DNA from 3 places in the Pseudoalteromonas maricaloris genome. Region 2 is predicted to be linked to each of the others. Evidence: predicted binding sites of a transcription regulator. Region 2 holds the regulator's gene; each other region holds the start of a gene.

Region 1 (7,804 bases), 1.8 Mb from region 2:
TATCTTTAATGTCTAGGATTAGTTCTTTATGGTTAGGATCTGGGTTGCCTTTCATCGCGAATAAATTGAAGGCTCCACCTTGCATCACAAGTGCATCCCCAGTGCCTAAAAATACGAGCTTCTCGCCATTTTCACCATCGAGTGTTTCTATATCTACAAGTTCAGCGAGCTCCTTGATAGCTTGATCTCGCTCGTTAAGTACACTGTGATCGACATTGTTCAGATTGAGTGCTGATTTACTCGCTACTTGTTTATTTAATTCGCTGATTTTTTGCACAAGATTGTTGGCTTCTTCTGAGAAAATATCCAATTGCTCGTTCACAATACTGTTTTGATCAACAACAATACCTGACAGTCTATCCATTTGATCAACAAGGCCTTGAGCGCCCGTCATAAATAAAGAGCGGTTAGTTGTCGATGAAGGTAAGTTAATCGCGCTTTGTAAATTGTTAAACATCGAGTTGATACTCTTGCTCAGACTGTTTGAGTCTTGTGCAAACAACGTATCAACGCGGCTTGCCTCAGTGACAAACTGCTCATAGTAAGACTGATTAGAAATATCACGATTTAATTGCTGCTGCGCAAATTGGTTGAGCAAACGCACGGTTTCACCGCGGCCAACCATGCCACCTATCATTGTTCCGTGTTCAGTCCGTTCACGGATATACCCTTTGGTATTTAGGTTAGCGATGTTTTTACTGGTGGTTTGTAGTAACTCAGAGTTAGCCCTAACCCCTGCTGCACCAATATTTAATAGATCAAATGACATCTCATCTGACTCCCTTTGTTAGCGCACCGGATAAGAAATCGGATACATCAATACGCTTTAAAACTGACTTAATTTTGTTGGCATAATTCGGATCGGTCGCGTAGCCTGCATTTTGAAGCTCACTTAAATAAGCATGACTATCACCAGCCTTGTTTAAGGCTTGCTCGTATCTCGGATTACCTTTTAGGAAACTGACATAATCATCAAAGCTTTGTTCTAGCGACTTATAAGCACGGAAATCGGCTTGCTTTTGCACAGGTAACCCTTGCTCAAATTCAAGTGTCGATTTTCTGGCACTTTCACCACTCCAGCGGCTATCCGCTTTGATATTGAATAGATTAAAACTGCTACTACCATCTTTTTTGCTGATGATGTGCTTACCCCAACCGGTTTCCAGTGCAGCTTGTGCAACCATTACCGCAGGGTTCAAGCCTAGCTTTTTCGCAGCTGTTTGAGCGTATTCCCAAATTTTGTCGACGAATTCCTCAGGAGAACCAAAGCCTGTTTGTTCACCGCTTGAGGTATCTGCCTTAACATTGACAGCCTGCGGTTCAGGTTTACGTACACTCTCACTCGCTGTCGCCTGTCTTTTAAAGGAAATATCGCCGTCAGATCTCATTACTGAGGCAGGCTTATACTTTTCAGAATTAGGAGACAACTGCTGCACAATCAGATCTGCAAGTCCTAAGCTGCCCTGCTCAGATAAATGCATCGAAAGTTGCTGATCATGCATTTCTTCAAAAAATTTGACACCACTAGAGTTAAATGGACTGTCTTTATCCTCTAGCGCCTCATTCGCTTTACGCATGCTTTGTAACAACATTTGCGTAAAGATAGACTCAAACTGTTGTGCCGCCTTTTTCAATGCCTGATCTGAGGCACCTTGATCGCCAGCACCTTTCAGCGCCTCTTTACGGATCGAATCAAGGTTTCCTAGGTCAAAAAAGCTTTGATTTTTCAATTGGTCGGTGTTCATACACTCAGCACTGTTTGACGTTAATAACTATACAAATAGAAATGCAAAATCCGAGCCAAAAAAAAGCCTCACAATTGTGAGGCTAACTAGTTGATTAATAATAGAACATCAAATGACGACTAATTGACCATTTATTGCGCCCGCTTCTTTTAGCGCTTCAAGGATCGCCATTAAATCACCAGGCGCTGCGCCAACTTGGTTAATTGCCCTAACCAAATCATCAAGGCTCACGCCTGGGTCAAACACAAACGCTCGAGAGTCGTCCTGATTTACGTCGATAATACTTTGCTGCGTCACTGTTGTTTCGCCATTCGCCAGCGCATTAGGTTGAGACACATTTTGTTGCTCAGCAATCGTTACGGTAAGGCCGCCATGAGTAATTGCCGCAGGCTGCAACTTGACATTTTTGCCGATAACGATAGTACCTGTGCGCGAGTTAACGATGATCTTCGCAGCGGTATCCGCTGGTTTGAATTCAAGATTCTCTAGCGTAGATAAATACGCAACGCGCTGAGACGGATCTCTTGGTGCAATCACTCGAACTGAAGCTGCATCCATAGGTTTAGCACTGTTTGGTCCAACAAGACCATTGATAGTGTCGGCCAAGCGCTTTGCGGTAGTAAAATCTGGTCTATTCAAGTTAAAGGTAATGTAATCCCCCTGAGTAAACGGACTTGGTACTGCTCGCTCCACTGTCGCGCCATTTGCCACACGCCCTACTGTCGGGGTGTTGATCACAACTCGACTCCCGTCGGCACCATCAGCGCCTAAACCACCGACAATCAAGCTACCTTGCGCAATTGCATATACGTTACCATCAACCCCTTTAAGAAAGGTCTGAAGCAACGTGCCGCCTCTCAAACTACCTGCACTACCAATAGATGACACAGTAACGTCAATGGTTTGACCGGGTTTAACAAAAGGTGGTAAGTCAGCATGAACCGCAACAGCCGCAACATTTTTAATTTTTGGCTTTAAGCTTGCGGGCATCGTTATGCCAAAGCTGTTCAACATCGCTTTAAAGCTTTGCTCGGTAAATCTGGTTTGCTCACCAGTACCAGGCAAGCCAACAACTAGGCCGTAGCCAACCAGTTGGTTTGAACGAACACCTTCAACCATACTGACATCTTTAACTCGCTCAGCAGATGCCAAAGAAGAAAAACCAACCAACGTAATGGCCGCACCGATAAGCAAAATATTCTTAAGCATATTGTTCATTTTCAGCACCTTAAAACGGCATCAGCGCGCTCATAAAGAAACTCGTTAACCAACCTGCGCTTTGCACTTCTTGTTGGTCGCCTTTACCTGAATATTGAATTCTGGCATTTGCCACTCGATTGGACTCAACGGTGTTATCTGCGGTCACATCCTGAGGTCTTACCAATCCTTCTAAGCGAATAAATTCCTCGCCAGTATTGAGCGTTAACCACTTTTCGCCGCGGATCACTAAATTACCGTTAGGCAATACTCGGGTGACATTGACCGATATATTCCCGAATAAGCTATTTGACTGATTAGATTTCGAATCACCAGAAAAAGAAGAGCTGGATTTAGCACCAAACTGTATCGCTTCCTTCCCAATATTGATGGCATTGCCGCCAAGACCAATCACAGGGTCTAAGCTTGAATCACTGGATTTATCCAGCTCAGAATTCGCAGCTTTGGTCGCCTGAGTCGTTTCTCTGAGTACGATGGTAATAATATCACCGACTCTTAACGCTTTTTTGTCAGCATAAAGATCATTGGAAAACTGCGTATTAAACAATGACCCTGTTGCTACCATTTGGGCTTGATTATCCTCGGGGTAGATAGGTGCATAATACGGATCGTCACGCACCACATTTTTATTTTGTGTTGTACTACATCCAGATAATGCAGCGACCGTTACGATGGCTAAATATAATGCACGCATAATACCCCCTACCCAATTACAACTGTTGATTAATGTAGCTCAGCATCTGATCTACCGTTGAAATCACTTTTGAATTCATCTCGTACACGCGTTGTGTCTCGATTAGATTTACAAGCTCTTCGGTAACATTAACGTTTGACGTCTCAAGTGCGCCTTGAACTACTTTACCTAACCCCTCAACGCTTGGGTTACCTTGTACAGGTGCACCACTTACCGCAGTTTCTGTGTACAGGTTTTGACCAATTGGCTCAAGACCTGATGGATTAATAAAGTCACTGATCGTCAACTGCCCAATGACAACGTTTTCAGCTTGCCCTGCAACGCGCACTGATACTTCGCCATCTTGAGAAATAGTGATTGACTGTGCATCGTCGGGCACATTCATCTCTGGTAACACAGGAAAACCCGCACCTGAAGTAACTATCCGTCCTTCTTCATCCGTCGTGAACTGACCGTTTCTTGAATACGCAGTTGTGCCATCTGGCATCTGAATCTCAAAAAAGCCCGGCCCTTGGATCATCCAATCCAAAGAGTTTTCGGTACTTAACATATTACCTTGAGAAAAATTCTTTTGGTTAGCAACCACTTTGGCACCTGCACCAAGCATTAAGCCCGATGGTAGTTCTGTATCTTGAGAGCTGCGGCCACCTGGCTGATTGATGTTTTGATACAGTAAGTCTTCGAATATCGCGCGGCTCTTTTTGTAGCCGACGGTACTGGCGTTTGCCAAGTTGTTCGAAATAACTGAAATATCAGTTTGCTGAGCATCTAAGCCTGTTTTACTTATCCACAATGCCGGATTCATAATCTCTACCTCACTCTTAAACTATGCGTAGGAGCGAAGTGTGTCGCTCATCTATTTCTTCAGCTGTTTTCATCAGCTTAATTTGCATTTCAAATTGTCTTTGATGGTTGATCATATCCACCATCTCATGAACGGGATTGACGTTGGACATCTCTAAGAAGCCACTCATTACTTTTGCAGTTGGAGATATTTCACAAAAACCACAGATCCCATCTTCTAACTTATCTTCTTTTGGTCTATAGAGCCCGTCATTACCTTTCTGTAGCTTACTATTATCTGCTTCAATAATTTTCAGCCTATCAACCACCTCAAGAAAGTTAGCGGGGGCACCTTGTGGACGCACTTGAATAGAGCCATCGTCACTAAACACCACTTTATCAACGGGGATAGGTAAGACAATAGGTCCACCTTCGCCAATAAGTTGACGCCCGTGAGCTGTGACTAACGCACCGTCATTACGAATGTTAAGCGTGCCGACTTTGGTGTACGCTTCTTCGCCCGACGCATCAACGACGCTGATCCACGACTTATCATCTACTGCAATATCAAGCTCACGGCCAGTTTCAACGATTGCACCACCGGTCATATTAGTACCTGGACGTTCTTGCATAGCAAAAACCCGAGAGGGTAATCCTTCTCCGAATGCCTGCATTGAACGCGCTTGAGCAAAATCTGCTTTGAAGCCAGTCGTGTTGGCATTAGCAAGGTTATTCGCTTTGAGTGCCACACCGCGTAAGCTCTGCTTAGCGCCTGACATTGCGATATACACCATTTTATCCATGACGATGACCTATAAAATTCAAACTTAATCTAGTTAATGCAAACACAGTGCCAAAGTGATGAGATGTTTTTGACGGGCATAAAAAAGGCTGCCTTTGTAGCAGCCTTTGGAGGGCATAATATATTATCGGATCTGTAATATATTTTGTTGTAATGTTGAGTTAACCTCAAGCGCTCGAGAGTTCGCTTGGAAGTTACGCTGGGCACTGATAAGGTCAACTAACTCGTTTGTGAGGTTGACGTTCGATTGCTCTAACGCCGATGAACTAATACCACCAAGCGTACCTGTGTTTGGCTCGCCTGCTAGTGGCTCACCGGAAGATAGACTTTTCTTCCACTCAGTATTACCAATCGCTTGGAGGCCCTGAGAATTCGGGAAGCGTACGAGCGCGACTTGCCCTAGGAAAGTCGAGTCACCGTTAGTGTATGAAGCTACTACTTTGCCATCAGTACCAATATCAATACCAGCTAGTCGACCTACGGTTGCACCGTCTTGTTCCAGAGCTTTCACTTCAAATCGACCTGATGAATATTGTGTCGGTAACTTCTGAGCCGTGTTTGCTTCATCACGCCAGTTAACAACAATATCATTCGGGAAGGTTGCGCCGTTTTCTAACAAGTTTGACATACCAATAGTTGGATCGACCGCATCTTGAGGACCTGCAAGACTAAGCGGGTTAAACGTCGTACCCGTATTGTTACTAAATGTCAGTGGTGAAGCTGATGGATCATCCGCTGTTTGTGAAGGAATACCACTTGCGTCAAAACGAAATACGCTTACTGGAGTGTATGGCACAGGTGGTGTAGCGGTTGGGTCAATTTGCTGCGCATTGTGGTTAAATGGCTTATCGTCCATTGTTGCGTAAGTTGACCATTCATTATCCGCCGTTTTTCTGAAGAATAGCTGCAGTGTATGTGATTCACCCAGTGAGTCATATACCGTAATTGCCGTTCTTGAGTTATACGATGCACTTTGCGTAGGATCGAATGCAATCGTAGGTGGCTGCGCCGTTGCATCTAGATTAAATGATGTATAAATTTGCGATGTTGCTCGAGGAGACCCTGATGCATCTGGAATTTGAATTGGCGATGTTGTGCTTAGACTCAAAGACGTTGTATCACCTGTTGATGGATCAACAGGGAAGCCTTGCAAGTAGTCACCTTTTGCATTCACGATAAAGTTGTCTTTATTTAATTTAAATGCACCAGCTCGAGAATACGTAAAATCCTGTGATTGAAGAGAATTTGACATGGCAAAATAGCCTTCGCCCTCAATCGCCAAGTCTAGCGAGTTCTGCGTGAACTTTAATGACCCTTGGTGAAACTGCTGCGCTACCATAGTAGTTTGTACACCATCACCATTTTTCGTTTTGCCAGAGCTAAAAACCGAAGACGCGTAAACATCAGCAAATTCTGCGCGAGATTCTTTAAAACCCGTCGTGTTCACGTTAGCAATGTTATTTGCTGTTACGTCCAAGTCTTTTTGCGCGGCGGCAATACCTGTCAGTGCTATATTGAAACTCATACTCTCACCTCTAAGTTCTTAAGGTTAATTCTTTAAAACTACTATGCTATTTCAGCAATATCAGTTAAGCGCACCGCGCCTTCTTTGGTATTAATGACGATGCCGTTAGCACCATTAACATTAACACTGTCAATATTTCTAAATGTGGCCGAAGGTAAAGTCTGATATTCACCTTCAATCATGCCTTCGGCTTTTATGGTGTATTCCCCAGGGGGCATCATCTCGCCATCTTTATTCTTACCATCCCACTCAAAACGCACAGCGCCTACACTTTGCTCACCAAACTCAAGCGTCTTAACAATCGCTCCAGATTCGTCATAAATACCCACAGATAAATTCTGCACAGGCTCTTGGACAATCACCGAGCCCTTTGTAAGTGCATCATCACCATGTTCTAACGTCGTTGATTCGAGTAATGCTTTTTTACCAATCAGCGTTGATGCTTGAAGCGCTGAGTTAGAAGTCATTGATGCAGCTAACGAGTCAAAATTCTCATTTAGCTTTGAGATCCCCTCAGCCATAGTAAAGCTTGTCATCTGCGCGATCATTTGATCGTTGTCCGCAGGCTTACTTGGATCTTGGAAAGAGAGCTGTTGAGTAAGCAGCGAGAAGAAATCTTCTTGCGATAGCTCATCTCTGGGCTTTTTCTCCTCGGCCTGTTTTTGCCTATCCCAGTAGAGTGAATCTACACCCGTTGAAGAAGTGGCATTTACATTATTACTCATCAGCTGTTACTCCCAATTTAGCGCTGGCCTAGTTGCAATGTTTTACTAAGCATTTGCTTTGCAGCGTCTGCAACTTGAACATTGGTTTGGTAAGAGCGAGAAGCAGAAATCATGTTTGCCATCTCCTCTACCACATTCACATTCGGTTTATAAATGTAGCCATTTGCGTCAGCACTTGGGTGGTTTGGGTTGTACTCAACTTGAAGCGGCTTGTCGCTTTCAACCACACCTAAGACTTTTACTCCAACTGAAGATCCCGCAACATTGTTCTGGGAAGCTGCAGCTTTGGAAAGTTCAGCGGCAAATACAGGG
Region 2 (7,804 bases):
CATTGCACAGTTAAAGAAGCTTTATTTGAAATGTCAGCTAAAAGTTTAGGTATGACGGCAATCGTAGATGAAAGCTCGCAATTACAAGGTATTTTTACCGATGGTGACTTGCGGCGTATTATCGAACAAAAGGTCGATATTCATACCACCCCAATCACGCAAGTAATGACGGCTAAAAGTACGACGGCACGCGCCGATATGCTCGCAGCTGAGGTACTCAATATCATGGAAACCAAACGAATTAATGGCTTGATTGTGGTAAACGAAAACAACATACCGGTTGGCGCCTTGAATACGCAAGATTTACTTAGAGCGGGGGTGCTGTAATGCAATTTGAAGATTTATATCAGACGATTTCACCTGAAGCTTGGGAAAAAGCAAAACAAATCAAATTATTGATTTGCGATATTGATGGCGTATTCTCAGATGGACGTATATACCTTGGTAATAATGGAGAAGAACTGAAAGCATTTAATACCAAAGATGGGTTTGGTATTAAGGCCTTGATTGATAGTGGTATCGAAGTCGCCGTTATCACAGGTAGGCATTCACAAATAGTTCAGCAACGCATGACTAGTTTAAATGTAACTTATATTTACCAAGGCCAAGAAAACAAGTTAGTGGCATATGATGAACTGAAGACTAAGCTCAACCTTAGTGATGACGAAATTGCGTATATTGGTGATGATGGCCCAGATCTACCCGTAATGGAGCGAGTCGGTTTTGCCGTTGCCGTCAATGATGCACATCCTCTTGTTAAACATATCGCCCATTACACGACCTTGATGCCTGGTGGTTTTGGTGCCGTGAGAGAGTTGACTGATCTTCTAATGCTCAGCCAAAATCACTTATTGACTTCCAAAGGATCAAGTACATGACCGTATTACGTGTCATCTTACTCATTGTTTTCGCTTCTTTAATGGTATGGATGTGGTCGCCCATGTTTAATCCATCAGAGGCGGACTCAGCAAAAGAAGATGAACCGTTAGCTAAGCCCGATTATGTTGCAACCACGCTTCAGCAAACGACCTATAGTGAAAATGGCTTATTAAACTATCAGGTAACTGCTGATAAGATGGAGTTGTATCAAGATCTTGGCTTTAGTCACTTTGAAAAGCCTATTTTCACCTTATATAACGGTGAGCAGAATTGGCAAATAAGTGCATTAGAAGCAACACTGTACGAAAACAATACCTTGATATTAGAAGGCAATGTACTGGCAAAGAATTTAACGCCTAACGCCATGATCACCAATATCAATGCCGATAATGTAAGAGTTGAAATTAAGCAAAAATTGATGAAATCGGAACACCCTGTCGTTATCACCGGTCCTAGTCTTAGGATCACGGGTAAAGGGCTGCATGCGGATCTACAAAAGCAAGTGATCGAACTCATCAACCACACAAAGACAATTTATTATGACCAGTAAAATCATTAACAAACTAGTTTTCATCGGCTTGCTTGCAAGTTCTACTTTAGCAAATGCTGCAGAACAAAATGAAGTCATTATTGATGCTGGCCGTCAGCAAGCTCAACTGCAAAGCAACATCGGTATTTTTGAACAGAATGTTGTTATTATTCATGGCAACAGAAAAATAAATGCCGATCGCCTAGAAGTCCACCGCCGCGCGGAGCTTGGTACTAACAAGCAACTGCTTGTTGCAACTGGCAGCCCAGCTATTTTCAGCGAACGTCAACCTGATGGTAATTTGCTAGAAGCCAAAGCAAACGAAATTCGTTACGACGTTGCGAAAGGCACCTTAGTCATTTCTGGCGATGCGGAAATCAATCAAACTGGGCAAAAAATCAATGCGCAAGTCATCACCTATGACATTGAAAAGCAATTGATCAGTGCTGAGCGCTCAGACCAAGAAGATTCTCGGGTAAGAACCATCCTTGTTCCTGTTGATGACAAAAAAAACGCAAAAGATAAAAAAGCGCAGGAAGAAGGTAACAATTAATGAGCGAGCTCAAAGCAACTGGTCTAGCAAAGAGTTATAAAGGTCGTGAAGTCGTCAAAAATGTTGGCTTAAGTGTTAAGGCTGGCAGCATTGTAGGCTTATTAGGACCAAATGGTGCAGGTAAAACCACTACGTTCTACATGATTGTAGGGTTAGTACCAAGCGACAAAGGTTTTATTCAGATTGATGATGAAGATATCACTTTGCTACCGATGCACAGCCGCGCGCGACTTGGTATTGGCTATCTACCGCAAGAGTCTTCAATCTTTAGAAAACTCACGGTCTATCAAAATTTGATGGCGATTTTAGAAACTCGAAAAGACTTATCTAAAGTTGAGAGAGAAGCTGAACTCAATGAGTTACTGGATGAGTTTAATATTCAACACATCCGTGACTCACAGGGCATGGCATTATCGGGAGGCGAAAGAAGACGCGTAGAGATTGCTCGCGCTTTAGCCGCTAATCCTAAGTTTATCCTGTTAGATGAACCTTTTGCTGGTGTTGATCCTATTTCGGTGTTAGATATAAAGACAATCATAGAGCACCTAAAAAACCGCGGTATCGGTGTGCTAATCACCGATCATAACGTTAGAGAAACACTGGACGTATGTGAAAAAGCCTACATCGTTTCACATGGTGAGTTAATCGCTGCAGGCACGCCAGAACATGTTTTGGCAGATCAAACCGTAAGAGATGTCTACCTAGGCGAACAATTCAAGCTATAGTTAAGACGTAGTATTAATAACTGTTAAAAAGGATTGTTAGAGATACATGAGGCAATCATTACAGCTGCGCATGGGGCAGCAACTTACAATGACTCCACAACTGCAACAAGCCATTCGCTTGCTGCAGCTTAGTACATTGGATCTGCAACAAGAAATACAAGAAGCATTAGACAGCAATCCATTGTTGGAAGTGGAAGAAGGTGATAATACTGACGGCGAAAACGCTGACCAACACAGCCAAGAAAAAAGTAGTGCTGACGACAATCAAGATTCAAGCGATGAAGCGCAGGTTAGTGACTATGAAATAGACTCAGATACCGCCATGAGCAAAGACACTGTCAGTGATGACCTTGCCATGGATGTCACTTGGGATGAATATATGAGCGCAGCACCCGCTGCAAGTTCAGGCCCACTTCCTGATGACGATAATGTTTATCAAGGGGAAACCTCTGAATCTCTCCACGACTATCTCATGTGGCAACTTGAGCTGACACCATTTAGTCCAACAGATAGAGCGATTGCGATTGCGATTATTGAAGCGGTCGACCTGTCAGGCATTTTAACACTGTCTTGCGAAGACATTTTAGAAAGCATTAATGACGAGAGTAGCGAAGAGCCTATTGAGCTGGATGAAGTCGAAGCCGTGCTCAAACGTATTCAACTTTTCGATCCTGTCGGTATCGCAGCGCGTAGTTTACAAGAATGCTTGTGTATTCAGCTAAATCAGTTCGCTCCGGATACGCCATGGATTGCCGAAACAAAAATGATTCTGACAGAGCATATCGACTTGCTTGCCAGCCGTGACTATCGAACTTTGGCAAAGAAAACGCGCCTTAAAGAAGCCGATCTCAAAGAGGTCATGACGTTAATTCATAGCCTTAACCCAAAACCAGCGGCAAGCATTATTCATGAAGAGCCTGAATATGTGATCCCTGACGTATCGGTGAAAAAAGTAAAAGGTCGTTGGGTCGTAGAGCTAAATCCTGATGCTATGCCTAAAATAAGAGTAAACGACCATTACGCTGCGATGTCTAGAACAGCGAAATCCAGTACGGATAGTCAGTTTATTCGCTCACATTTACAAGAAGCAAAGTGGTTTATTAAAAGCTTAGAAAGCCGAAATGATACATTATTAAAAGTTACCAATTGCATTGTGCAACAACAACAGGCATTCTTTGAACATGGCCCCGAAGCAATGCGCCCTATGGTGCTAAATGATGTTGCTGAAATGGTTGAGATGCATGAGTCCACAATTTCCCGTGTGACAACACAAAAATACATGCATACACCTCGGGGAATATTTGAGCTGAAGTATTTCTTCTCTAGCCATGTAAGTACAGAAAATGGAGGTGAGTGCTCCTCTACAGCAATTAGAGCACTTATCAAAAAGCTGATAGCTGCAGAAAATACCGCTAAGCCATTGAGTGACAGCAAAATTGCAGATATTTTAGCTGAGCAAGGAATTAAGGTAGCGAGACGCACGATTGCAAAATATCGTGAATCCCTAGCCATTCCACCGTCAAATCAGCGTAAAAGCTTGATATAAGACGTAAAACCCAAGAAGGAAAAATGCTTATGCAACTAAATCTAACTGGTCGCCATGTAGAAATTACTGACTCATTAAGAGACTATGTCACCAACAAGTTTGCGAAGCTAGAAAGGCACTTTGATCATATCAATAACGTGCATGTGATCCTTGATGTCGAGAAACTAGTACAAAAAGCAGAAGCAACATTACACGTAAACGGCGGCGAGCTATTTGCATCAACAGAGCATCAAGATATGTATGCCGCAATTGATGGCCTTATCGACAAGCTAGATCGTCAAGTTATTAAACACAAAGAGAAGCTCACTCGACACTAAGATGAAATTAAGTGAATTAGTGAACAAGGACTGCAGTAAAGCTGCGGTCCTTTTTAATAGCAAAAAACGTATTTTAGAATACATCAGCGAACTGGCTCATAGCCAAATTCCAAATACCAGTCAGCATGCTATCTTGGACGCTTTAATGGCGCGAGAGAAATTAGGCAGCACAGGGATCGGTAAAGGCATTGCCATTCCCCATGGTCGACTTGAAGGTTTGGATAAAATCCTTGCAATGGTGCTTGTCAGCGAGCAAGGGATCCAGTTTGAAGCCATAGATAAGCAGCCTGTCGATATTTTTGTCGCGTTCATCGTACCCGAAGGTGATAATCAACAGCACCTGAAGACCTTAGCGGCGATTGCTGATACACTCAAAGACAAGTCTTTTTGCAAAATGCTTAGACAAGCAAAAAGTGACGATGAGTTATATGCAGTGATCCAAGGTGAACTTGATGAGTGATGAAGAAAAAGGACTCGAGCTTATCATTATCAGTGGCCGCTCAGGCTCTGGTAAATCTGTAGCGCTTCGAGTATTGGAAGACTTAGGCTACTATTGTGTAGATAACATTCCGGTCAATTTGCTGCCGTCTTTAGTCCGCAGCGTTTCGGACAATTATAATAAAATAGCAGTCAGTATTGATGTCAGAAACTTACCTAAAGAACAGGACGAGTTTAATGACATTCTTGAATACTTACCAGGCTTTGCCAAACCTACCCTGTTTTATTTAGACAGTGACGATCAAACCCTGATAAAACGCTTCTCAGAAACACGCCGTTTGCACCCTCTTTCACTGCATAATCTTCCACTAGATGTTGCAATAAAGAAAGAACGGGAATTGTTAGACGTATTGATCACTCGCGCCGATTTTCTCATTGATACTACAGGCCTGAGCGTTCATCAACTTGCAGAAGATATCCGCGAAAAAATCTTAGGTAAAAAAGACAAACAACTCATTATTACCTTTGAATCTTTCGGCTTTAAACACGGTATCCCAAAACAAGCGGATTACGTTTTTGATGCGCGCTTTTTGCCCAACCCACATTGGGAGCCTGAGCTTAAGCCGCTAACTGGCCTAGATCAGCCAGTCAAAGACTATTTGTCGAGTCACAGCATCGTGCAAAAGTTTACTTGGCAGATCCAAACCTTTGTACAAACTTGGTTACCACACTTAGAGCGTAACAATCGCAGTTATCTAACGATTGCAATAGGATGTACAGGTGGGCAACATCGCTCGGTATATTTAGCGCAAACCATTGGTGAGCGTTTTGCTAAAACCCATCCCAACGTCAAAATTCGCCACCGTGAGCAAGAGGGTTAAATGTTAGAAGATACGTTTTTAATCCAGAACAAGCTTGGTCTGCACGCTAGAGCAGCGACGGTTCTTGCACAATTAGCAACCCAATTTGATGCCGAAGTGACCTTATATCAAGGAGACAAAAGTGCAGCTGCTGACAGCGTACTAGCGCTGTTGTTACTTGAAAGCAGCCAAGGGAAAGAAGTCCGAGTGGTTTGTGAAGGTCCTGATGCTCAGTATGCACTAGACGCCATTGGCGGACTAATAGAAAATAAATTTAATGAATCCGAGTAACTTGGGCTACTAGCACCAAAATAGCACTAAGGTCTGATTCATTTAGTCCCTGCTAATCTCCCCCTCCGTAACCAGACTGGTCTAATACCAATTAGTCTTAATACTTACTCAATTTGAAGGAGCAAACCTGACGCTAACTGTGTTAAAAATTTCTCATTTAGAACAACTAAATAGCAAAATTTTCGCCGTGTTATCGACAAGGTTTTCTCGCTTAAAAATAGATCACTTAATTAATCGAATTGGTATAATAAGTCTCTCATAATTAAGCGTAAACCTTGGTAGTTCCCAATAAACTGAGTTACACTGTAATACCAATTTAGGTTTCTCTCGTGCAGTAAAGCGAGTTGCCGAGAAAATCCTACTTTATCGTTGCGTACACCTTTAACGTGTATTAACGATAACAACCCACCAGCAGAAACAACACGAATAAAATTCAAATTAAGAAATTGATTTCTGCGATAAAATAAATGAATAGGGTTAACTTAATCACGTTAGCCAACACTATTATCAAAAAGGATGCCTATGCCTGAAGTATTTGAACAAGACTACACACTGGAACAACTCCAAAAGGTAACTAAAGCCTTAAACAGTGGTCAGTTTGTTCAAGTTAGGCGTATGCTCGCAGAAACAGCTCCTTGTGATACAGCACTGCTTTTAGAATCATCCCCTCATAAAGTTCGCTCTATGCTGTGGCAGCTCGTTGACCCAGATATCCAAGGGGATGTCTTAGAGGAACTGTCAGAGGACGTAAGACTTGGGATCATCGCCCAGATGGAGCCGGAGCTAATTGCTGCCGCTACAGAAGACATGGACGACGATGACCTTGGTGATGTCCTAAGAAGCCTGCCTGATACCGTCTACCAAGACGTTATCGGTGCGATGGATAGCCAAGATAGAGAACGTGCGACACAAGCATTGTCCTACAAGGAACACTCGGCCGGTGCGCTAATGAGCACCGACACGGTCACTATTCGACCCGATGTTACCTTAGAAGTTGTATTTAGATATCTACGTCTTAAAGGCGAATTGCCAGACGGTACGGACGAGTTGTATGTAGTTGATAAAGACAACTGCTTTTTAGGCACGCTGCCTGTCAATACCTTATTAACTAAGTCTCCTGACAGTATGGTTCGAGACTTGATGGATGAAGATAAGGAAACGATCCCTATCTCCATGGATGAGTCTGAAGTGGCGCAGCTTTTTGAGCGTCACAACTGGATCTCGGCTCCTGTAGTTGACGATAACGCCCATTTGCTTGGTCGTGTCACCATTGATGACGTTGTTGACGTCATCCGTGAAGATGCTGAGCACAGCTTGTTAAGTATGGCAGGTCTTGAAGATGAAGAAGACACCTTTGCGCCAGTTCTAAAAAGTAGCCAGCGCCGCTCTATTTGGCTTGGAATTAACCTGTTAACCGCCTTAATGGCAGCGTTTGTTGCAAGCTTCTTCGAAGGTACTCTGGATATTTTACCTATTCTCGCGGTGTTAAATGGCATAGTACCAAGTATGGGCGGCGTTGCCGGTAGCCAAACGCTAACCCTAGTGATTCGTGGTATTGCCCTTGGCCATATTAACCAGACTAACCAAAAGTTTTTAATGGGTAAAGAGCTGGCGATCGGCGCCTTAAACGGCGTGCTGTGGTCAGTATTGATCGCTGGGGTTATTG
Region 3 (7,804 bases), on a different replicon from region 2:
TTAGACATGAGCGCGTTAACTTACTGGGTTACGATAATTACGCGCAGTGGCGTCTTGAAGACCGCATGGCGAAAAAGCCTGAAAACGCGATGGCGCTGATGAAAAAAGTGTGGCCAGCAGCAATTGCCCGCGTGAAAGAAGAAGTTGCTGACATGCAAGCGATCGCCGACAAAGAAGGCGCCGATATCACCATCAAGCCATGGGATTACCGTTTCTACGCCGAGAAGGTTCGCCAAGCTAAATATCAATTGGATTCAAACGAAGTGAAAGCCTATTTACAGCTAGATAATCTGCGCGAAGCAATGTTCTATGTTGCAGGCCGTTTGTTTAACTTTGAGTTCACCGAAGTGCCTAAGGGCTCAGTACCAGTGTTCCACCCTGACGTTCGTGTATGGGAAGTAACAGACAAAACCACCGGTGATAATATCGGCCTTTGGTATTTAGACCCGTTCGCACGTAAAGGTAAACGCTCTGGTGCGTGGGCCATATCATATCGTAGCCATACAACATTTGATGGTAAAACAAATGTGCTTAGCTCAAACAACTCCAACTTTGTGAAAGCACCTGAAGGTGAAGCGACCTTAATTTCTTGGTCAGATGCAGAAACCTATTTCCATGAGTTTGGTCACGCGCTGCATGCGCTTTCATCAAACGTGAAGTACCCAAGTTCAAACTCTGGTGTGCGCGACTACACTGAGTTCCAATCTCAGCTATTGGAGCGTTGGTTGGCAACGGACGAAGTGATCAATCGTTACTTAGTTCACTATAAAACAGGCAAACCTATGCCTAAAGCGCTAATCGAGAAAATCAAGAAGTCAGCAACCTTTAACCAAGGTTTCGCGACGACTGAATACCTTGGATCGGCTATCATGGATATGCTTTTCCATACCACAGATCCTGACAAGATTGGCGACCCTGTTGCATTCGAAAAGTCTCAGTTAGGTGCGCTTGGCATGCCGGACGAGGTAGTGATGCGCCATCGTACAACTCACTTTGGTCACGTATTCTCAGGTGAAGGTTATTCAGCGGGTTACTACGGTTACCTGTGGGCTGAGGTATTAACTTCTGATGCAGCAGAAGCGTTTGCTGAAGCGCCAGGTGGCTTCTACGACAAAGACGTTGCACAGCGTTTAGTGGATTACCTATTCTCAGTTCGCAACTCAATGGATCCAGCAGAAGCGTATCGCAAGTTTAGAGGCCGTGACGCTGAAGTTGAGGCGCTAATGCGTGATAGAGGCTTTCCGGTAGAGAAGTAAAAAGTTTACTCTGCTATTTGGATAATAAAAAACCCCTGAACCAAGGGGTTTTTTATTAAGCTTTAGCTTTTGGATTTCGTGCCGTCACCAAATAGGGATTTAAGGCCGTCGGCAAATTGCTTTATTTGCGCTTTCATCGAGCGCTTTACACTAACTTCAATGCTACCCAAAATCATTCTGCCGTGAATATAAATGCGTGGACGCTGTTTCACCTGCCCTGCAGATGCAAGCGTATTTCTTGTGTTTTCTACTGAACCCATAATATTACGAATATCGGTGACGACATCGACTGTGTCTGGTACAAAGATTTCGTCACTGCCTAAAATGCAATCTATATAAATATGTACTTCAGGGTGACTAAAAATTGCGTTACTAAAATCTAGTTCCAAGCTGCCAAGGTAGTTTTTTAGGTGGATCTCTTTAGGTACGACCCACTCGCCACTGCGATGGTTGGAACTAAGTATAGAGGTAACGCTTATCGCCTCAGCACCATCTACGCTTGAGGTAAATTTTGGACCCAAACGAGCGGCTTTTTCGCTGTGATATCTTGCATCCGACTTGAGCGGTAAATCAGCACTAAGTGCTGCAATTTGTTCTTGTTCGTTCAGGTCGTATGCTTTATCCAATCGTCTCTCGAATGCATCAGCCGAAAGCTCACCGTGGCTGTAATTTAGAATTAACTGGTCAATCACCTCTTCCCTGACGGATTCGAGAGGCCTATCTTTTAATGGCACAGACATATGGTTGGTTCCGTTCTCTTGATTTGTGGTTAGAGTAGCAACAACCAAGCCAACATTAAATTATTTATAAAACAAGTGGTTAGTGTTTTTTAATATCAACTTACTCTATTTATTTACTAATATTTAGTTGTACAAAATAGTATTTGGTCAAAATTACCACTATTAGATTGCAGGTAACGCAGTAGCGCAGGTGTAGTTTGATATTGTTAGTCACTTTGCTATGGTAGTAGGTGTTCGCAAAACAACCAAAGGAGATTAGTTATGGCGAAGAAAGGCGATGTTAAAGCGCTTAAAAAAGAGCTGAAAGCGCGTAAAGCAAAGATTGAAAAGCATGAAGCGAAAATCAAAAAGCTGAAAAAAGCGATTAAAAAGGCTTAAAAGCCATTAGCCCTAACGCAAAGGGATAAGTAAGCGAGCGGTAAATATACCGCTCTTTTTGCGAGTCAGATTAAATCGAAAGATGGCTATATAGCAACCAAGTTCCCACACAGATTAAGATCACCCCACCAAAGATTTCAGCTCGACTACCAAGAAACTTTCCTGCCGAATGCCCAATCATCACGCCAATTGTTACCATCATGGTGGTGGCAAGGCCAATGAGCGCAGCGGCGAGCCATATATTCACATCAACAAATGCGAGACTGACACCGACAGCCATCGCATCAATGCTAGTGCCAAACGCTGTGATAATGGTTTTTAACCAAGGCTGCTTTGCGTGTTGCGTTGGTGCATCATCGTCACCCTTAAGGCTCTCATAAATTATATGAGCGCCAAGTCCTAACAATAAGATAAACGCAATCCAATGATCCCAAGCCTCGACATAGCCAGCTGCAGATTGTCCTATTAACCAGCCAATTAGCGGTGTACTGGCTTCAATAATCCCAAAAATAAGGCCGATTTTTATGGCTTCGGTAAGCCGAGGTGATTTTAGGCTGGCGCCTTTACCGATTGCCGCGGCAAACGCATCGGTAGACATGGCGTATGCTAACAGTAGCAGGGTGACGAAATTCATTTACATTGCTCCGGTCGGGCGATTTGAGTCCACGATACATCCACACGCCCGACCACAGGCATGGATATATCGATGGTCTCGCCAACCGAGAGGTGTCCGCACCATGGCATTTTGGCCAATTATGTTGATACGAACTCTTCCGAGCATTGGAAGCAGGCTACTCCCCAACGAGTTGCGATAATATCAAGAATTGCAGTGGATGCAAAACCAAAATTGAGCAGCTCCTGACGGTGATAATTCTCGTTACCTTTATGACGGGGCAAAGCAGTCTATTTCGGTTGTGATAAGCTGCTCCTTTGCATCACCGAGTATAAGTACCTCGCCATTAGGGTTCACAAGAAGGCTTTGGCCGATAAATTGAATTCCCGTGCCATTGCTGTGGTCCATTCCTAGGCGATTGGCTGAAATAATATGGACTTTATACTTCTTGGCTTGTTTTATTATGGTATCAAGGCTGTCTTCGCCACAATAATTTGAAGGGTTCACAATGAGCTGTACGCCCTGCTCGGTGAGTTGCATCAGCCCCTCTTCAAACCAGATGTCGTAACATAATAAAATACCCACTTTAATACCCATTACTTCGTGCACTTTGAATGCATTACCTGATTGAAAAAAGCGCTTATCGGGCGGTGCTAAAAAAACCTTACGATGTACGCCAACAATCCCTTCTGGACCCACTATAGCCGCACTATTAAAGTGCTCACAGCCTGCCTTCTCAATGATGCCAGCGATGATAGTACCGTGTTGTTGTTGTGCGATAGATTGAAGCAGGCTGATAGTCGTGCTGTCGGATAACTCCTCTGCCATTTCCTCCATATGAGTATGGCAAAGAAAGAGGCTACCTGAAGTACATAATTCGGGTAAGACGATGAGATCAAAGTCAGCCTTTGATAAGGTTTTTTCTATGGTTGTCCAGTTGCATTGAGGGTCGCCATAGTTGACTGCAAATTGATAAAACCCCACTTTCATCGTTCACCTACGTAATATTGGGCCAAGCAAACTGCCTAAAGGTCAGATTGAATCTAGCACCAATCTCTTTAGGTGCAGGAGGTACGGCATGTTGGAACTGCGTTTGAAAGCCATTTCCCATGATGAATAACGAACCGTCTTCTAGCTGCTGTTCAAATTGCTCATCGGGATTTTCTTGATGACGAACTTGAAACAAGCGCTCGGCACCTAAGCTCAGAGAAGCGATAACATTAGTTGGCCCAAATGCGGACAGATCACTGTGAAAGTCCATATACTCCTCACCATCTGGATAAAAAATACAGACACAGACGCTAAATTCGATACCTATTTGAGTCTGTAATCGCTGCTGTATTGATGCAATCAAATCAGGCCAAGTTTGGCGTCTACCATGATAGCTAGGAAATACCGCTGGATCTTCGAGCCTTGGCTCTACAAACATCATTTTCCAGGGTCTAATCTCTGTATTTTCACCGTTAGGCAAGGTGATGATTTCAGGCTGAGATAAATCACAGTGCTTGATTAACCACTGATACAGTGAGTGGCTTTCTGCCTTGGTAAGAAACGCTGGAATATACTCTGCCTCGGCGTTATCGATAAGTGGAAGTTTCATGACTAATTCCTTGTTGTTGCTATTTTTCTTTAACAAAAAGAACAGCACTAAAGCAAGACACTAAAGCAGCTCCCTTTTCCTACTTCAGAGGTTGCGCTGATCCGCCCTTTGTGGCGATGGATAATTTGTTGGCTGAGTGCAAGTCCAATTCCTGAGCCATGAGGTTTTGTGGTAAAAAATGGTACGAATATTTTATCAAGTGCGCTGGGTTCTATTCCTTCCCCGTTATCAGCGACGTTGATCTCACATTTGCCGTAGCGATTAATCGTTGCTGATACAGTCACTACTTTTTCTTGGTTGTTATGTTTCATGGCATCTTTGGCGTTATTTAGTAGATTGAGCAGCACTTGTTCTATCATCTTTCTATCAACATTAATGCTCAGCGCAGCGGGCGTCACGTCAAAGTGTAGAGTGATATTGGCGTCCCTAAAGTCGCGTTTTATCAGCGGTGTAATGTCGTCAAATAAAGTCTGTACCGCAAGCGGTTGGAGGTCAAGTTCAGGAATATGCGTGAGCTTTCTGTAGTTATCAATAAAGCCAAGTAAAGACTGGCTTCTAATACCAATTGCTTGCAGGCTTTGTAGGTAGTCTTCAACGAGCTCTTGGTCTGTCACCGCTTCAGCTAGCTGATTATTGGTGATATTAACTAGCGTATTGGAGAGTGAATAAATCGGTGCGACGGAGTTTCCTATTTCATGGATAAGCACGCGGATCAGCTTTTGCCAAGACTCGATTTGGGTGCTCTCTAGCTGCTCTGAAATCGCGGTGAAAAGCCAAAGTTGGTACTGATTACCTTGATTGGAAAACGTAAAATATTTAAATAGTAAGTCTTTGGCGATGTGGCTACCTACTTTGGCTTGTTCAAGCTCTGGGTGTGCTGCAAGTAGTGAGTGTCCAGACTCTGCGCCGCGAATATCCAACAATTGCTTTGCGCTGTTATTACAAATCAAAATGGTGTGGCCATTTTTGATAAGGATCAGACCTGCTTCTATGTGTTGCAGCATGGTTTCGTATGTGGTGACGAGCTCTGCCTGCTTGGTTTTATCTTGCTGAGCTTTCTGAATAAGCTCGTTACAGATTGTAAGTGCTTGCTTACTTATTGGGTGCTTATTATCAATTCTAAAGCTGCCATCTTGATACTTGAGCGCAGTAAACACCTCTTCGAATTGTTGTTTTTGTCTTTGCAGTGTGGCAATAGACAGCACTGTGAATAGCACTGCAATCGCAATGAATAACCCACTAAACAAAAAGACGTAGCTGTGGAGAAAACCCAATATACCAAGTGTGGCGAATAAAATGGCTGCGAGTTGAAAAATGGCCATGCGAACGAGGCTATTATTCCACATCATACTTCTCCATTTTACGGTACAGTGACGCTCGAGTGATCCCAAGCGCTTTAGCCGCATGGCTGATATTTCCTTTAAAGTCTCGAACCGCCCGCTCTATGGTGTGCTGCTCTATTTCTGCGAGATTATAGGTGTCAAGAAATCCCGCGTTCTCCTCAGAGCTTGCCCCTGGACTGGTGAGCTGAAACTGCAATTGGGTTGAGTCAGATAAAATAACAGCGCGTTCAACCAAGTGTTGTAATTCTCGGATGTTACCGGGCCATTGATACTTGACTAAATCAGCCATCATTTTGTCGGTGACCGTTTTGCACTGGAGCTTGTATTTTTTGCTGTATAGATCAGCATAAAACTCAATAAGTAGCGGAATATCTTGGGGTCTATCTCGTAGTGCGGGAAGTGTGAGCTCTACGGTATTAATGCGGTATAACAAGTCCTGACGAAAACTGCCTTCGCGCACCATGCCATACAAATTCATATTGGTTGCGGTGATAAGGCGCAGATCAACCTCTATTTGTTTGCTGCCTCCGACTGGCGTAACCACTCGATTTTGGATCGCAGTAAGTAACTTTCCCTGTAACTCGAGCGGAATATTGGCTATTTCATCCAAAAACAAAGTTCCGGATTCTGCAAGTTCAAAGCGACCTGGCTTATTGGCTTTCGCATCTGTAAATGCGCCTTTCATATGGCCAAACAATTCACTTTCGAACAAAGAGCTGGCGATCGTGCCCATATCGACAGACATGAAAGTATTGTCTTTTCGTAAAGACTGTTTATGTAGCTCTCTGGCAACGACTTCTTTACCTGTGCCGCTTTCGCCTAAGATTAAGACGTTGGCATCGGTTTTAGCAGCCTTTTCTATGGTTTGAAAAACTTGCTCCATTGCTGGACTCGAAGCAATTAAATGCTCGAATGGTTTGTTTTGCGCTGCCATTGAGATTTGTGCGATTTGCGTGAGCTTCTTGGACTTTTGCCGTTGTTCGCTCAACTCGATGCAATTGGCAACCGTTGCAAGTAGCTTTTCATTTTGCCAAGGCTTGAGGACAAAATCGTTGGCGCCAAGTTTGATCGCATCCACCGCCATCGTTAGGTCGCCATAGGCGGTGAAGAGTACAACCACGGCATCTTCGTTTAAGGCTTTTATTTGTTTTAGCCAGTAGAATCCTTCGGCACCGGAGGTTGATTCTCGAGTAAAGTTCATGTCGAGCAATATCAGTGCAAAGTCCTGTGCTGACATTGTTTTAGCGATATCATGGGGACTCTCTAGCGTCACGACTTTTTTGTAATATTGTTTGAGCAACATTCTCGTGGCGACGAGAATTTCGCTGTTGTCGTCGACAACTAAAATTGCCTTATCGCTGATAGTCATTACATTTCCTTTCCTCATCAAACTGTACGATATCGTACACTAGGTGTTTAATTTTTTTACACTCTTTTGTTCCATTATTCCATAGAACTATTTTATGTTTTTGATTTTTATTTGTTTTTTATTTTGGCATGCAACTTGAGTTATTAGGCTAACCTAAACTCAAGAGAGTGACAAAATGGACAGAAAAATAACACCTAACAAAAGATTTCAGCTGTGGTGGCTGGTGCTACCTGTCATCGTGGTAGCGTATTTTGCATTTGATAGTGCAGCGAGTAGCAGCGGGGATCGTGTTAATCTGGCGATGGATAAAGTCAAGATAAGTACAGTGACAAAGGGCGAGTTTCATGATCTTATTCCGCTTAGAGGCAGCATTATGCCGAGTAAGTCTGTGTATCTAGATGCCATCGAAGGTGGACGAGTCGAAGCGCGTTTCGTCGAAGAAGGTGCGATGGTTAAAAAGGGTGACAAACTGCTCGCACTGAGCAACACCAGTTTGCAGCTGGAT

What was found. The regulator sigma-54, encoded in region 2, starts transcription at its own class of promoters, with help from an activator protein. The targets are predictions, from matches to a motif close to GTTGGCACGNNNNTNGNNT.
Region 1: a site for sigma-54 is predicted at 1,787-1,805, ahead of flgJ (flagellar assembly peptidoglycan hydrolase FlgJ). Genes of this name have one in related genera too.
Region 3: a site for sigma-54 is predicted at 3,076-3,094, ahead of CTT31_RS21795 (manganese efflux pump MntP). Genes of this name have one in related genera too.

The regions. Positions count from the first base shown of each region.
Region 1 is NZ_CP024625.1:1,363,216-1,371,019, reverse strand. It holds gene flgK (flagellar hook-associated protein FlgK) at 1-769, opposite strand, end outside; gene flgJ (flagellar assembly peptidoglycan hydrolase FlgJ) at 771-1,745, opposite strand; gene CTT31_RS05800 (flagellar basal body P-ring protein FlgI) at 1,854-2,954, opposite strand; gene flgH (flagellar basal body L-ring protein FlgH) at 2,974-3,657, opposite strand; gene flgG (flagellar basal-body rod protein FlgG) at 3,674-4,462, opposite strand; gene CTT31_RS05785 (flagellar basal body rod protein FlgF) at 4,479-5,243, opposite strand; gene flgE (flagellar hook protein FlgE) at 5,367-6,767, opposite strand; gene CTT31_RS05775 (flagellar hook assembly protein FlgD) at 6,809-7,492, opposite strand; gene flgC (flagellar basal body rod protein FlgC) at 7,510-7,804, opposite strand, start outside.
Region 2 is NZ_CP024625.1:3,678,325-3,686,128, forward strand. It holds gene CTT31_RS16345 (KpsF/GutQ family sugar-phosphate isomerase) at 1-327, shown strand, start outside; gene kdsC (3-deoxy-manno-octulosonate-8-phosphatase KdsC) at 327-878, shown strand; gene lptC (LPS export ABC transporter periplasmic protein LptC) at 875-1,429, shown strand; gene lptA (lipopolysaccharide transport periplasmic protein LptA) at 1,419-1,961, shown strand; gene lptB (LPS export ABC transporter ATP-binding protein) at 1,961-2,686, shown strand; gene CTT31_RS16370 (RNA polymerase factor sigma-54) at 2,733-4,232, shown strand; gene hpf (ribosome hibernation promoting factor) at 4,262-4,549, shown strand; gene ptsN (PTS IIA-like nitrogen regulatory protein PtsN) at 4,551-5,009, shown strand; gene rapZ (RNase adapter RapZ) at 5,002-5,868, shown strand; gene CTT31_RS16390 (HPr family phosphocarrier protein) at 5,869-6,138, shown strand; gene mgtE (magnesium transporter) at 6,661-7,804, shown strand, end outside.
Region 3 is NZ_CP024626.1:915,768-923,571, forward strand. It holds gene CTT31_RS21785 (M3 family metallopeptidase) at 1-1,256, shown strand, start outside; gene CTT31_RS21790 (cell wall-active antibiotics response protein) at 1,319-1,996, opposite strand; gene CTT31_RS21795 (manganese efflux pump MntP) at 2,445-3,008, opposite strand; yybP-ykoY riboswitch at 3,016-3,186, opposite strand; gene CTT31_RS21800 (nitrilase-related carbon-nitrogen hydrolase) at 3,258-3,977, opposite strand; gene CTT31_RS21805 (alpha-ketoglutarate-dependent dioxygenase AlkB) at 3,985-4,587, opposite strand; gene CTT31_RS21810 (sensor histidine kinase) at 4,635-5,936, opposite strand; gene CTT31_RS21815 (sigma-54-dependent transcriptional regulator) at 5,923-7,299, opposite strand; gene CTT31_RS21820 (efflux RND transporter periplasmic adaptor subunit) at 7,475-7,804, shown strand, end outside.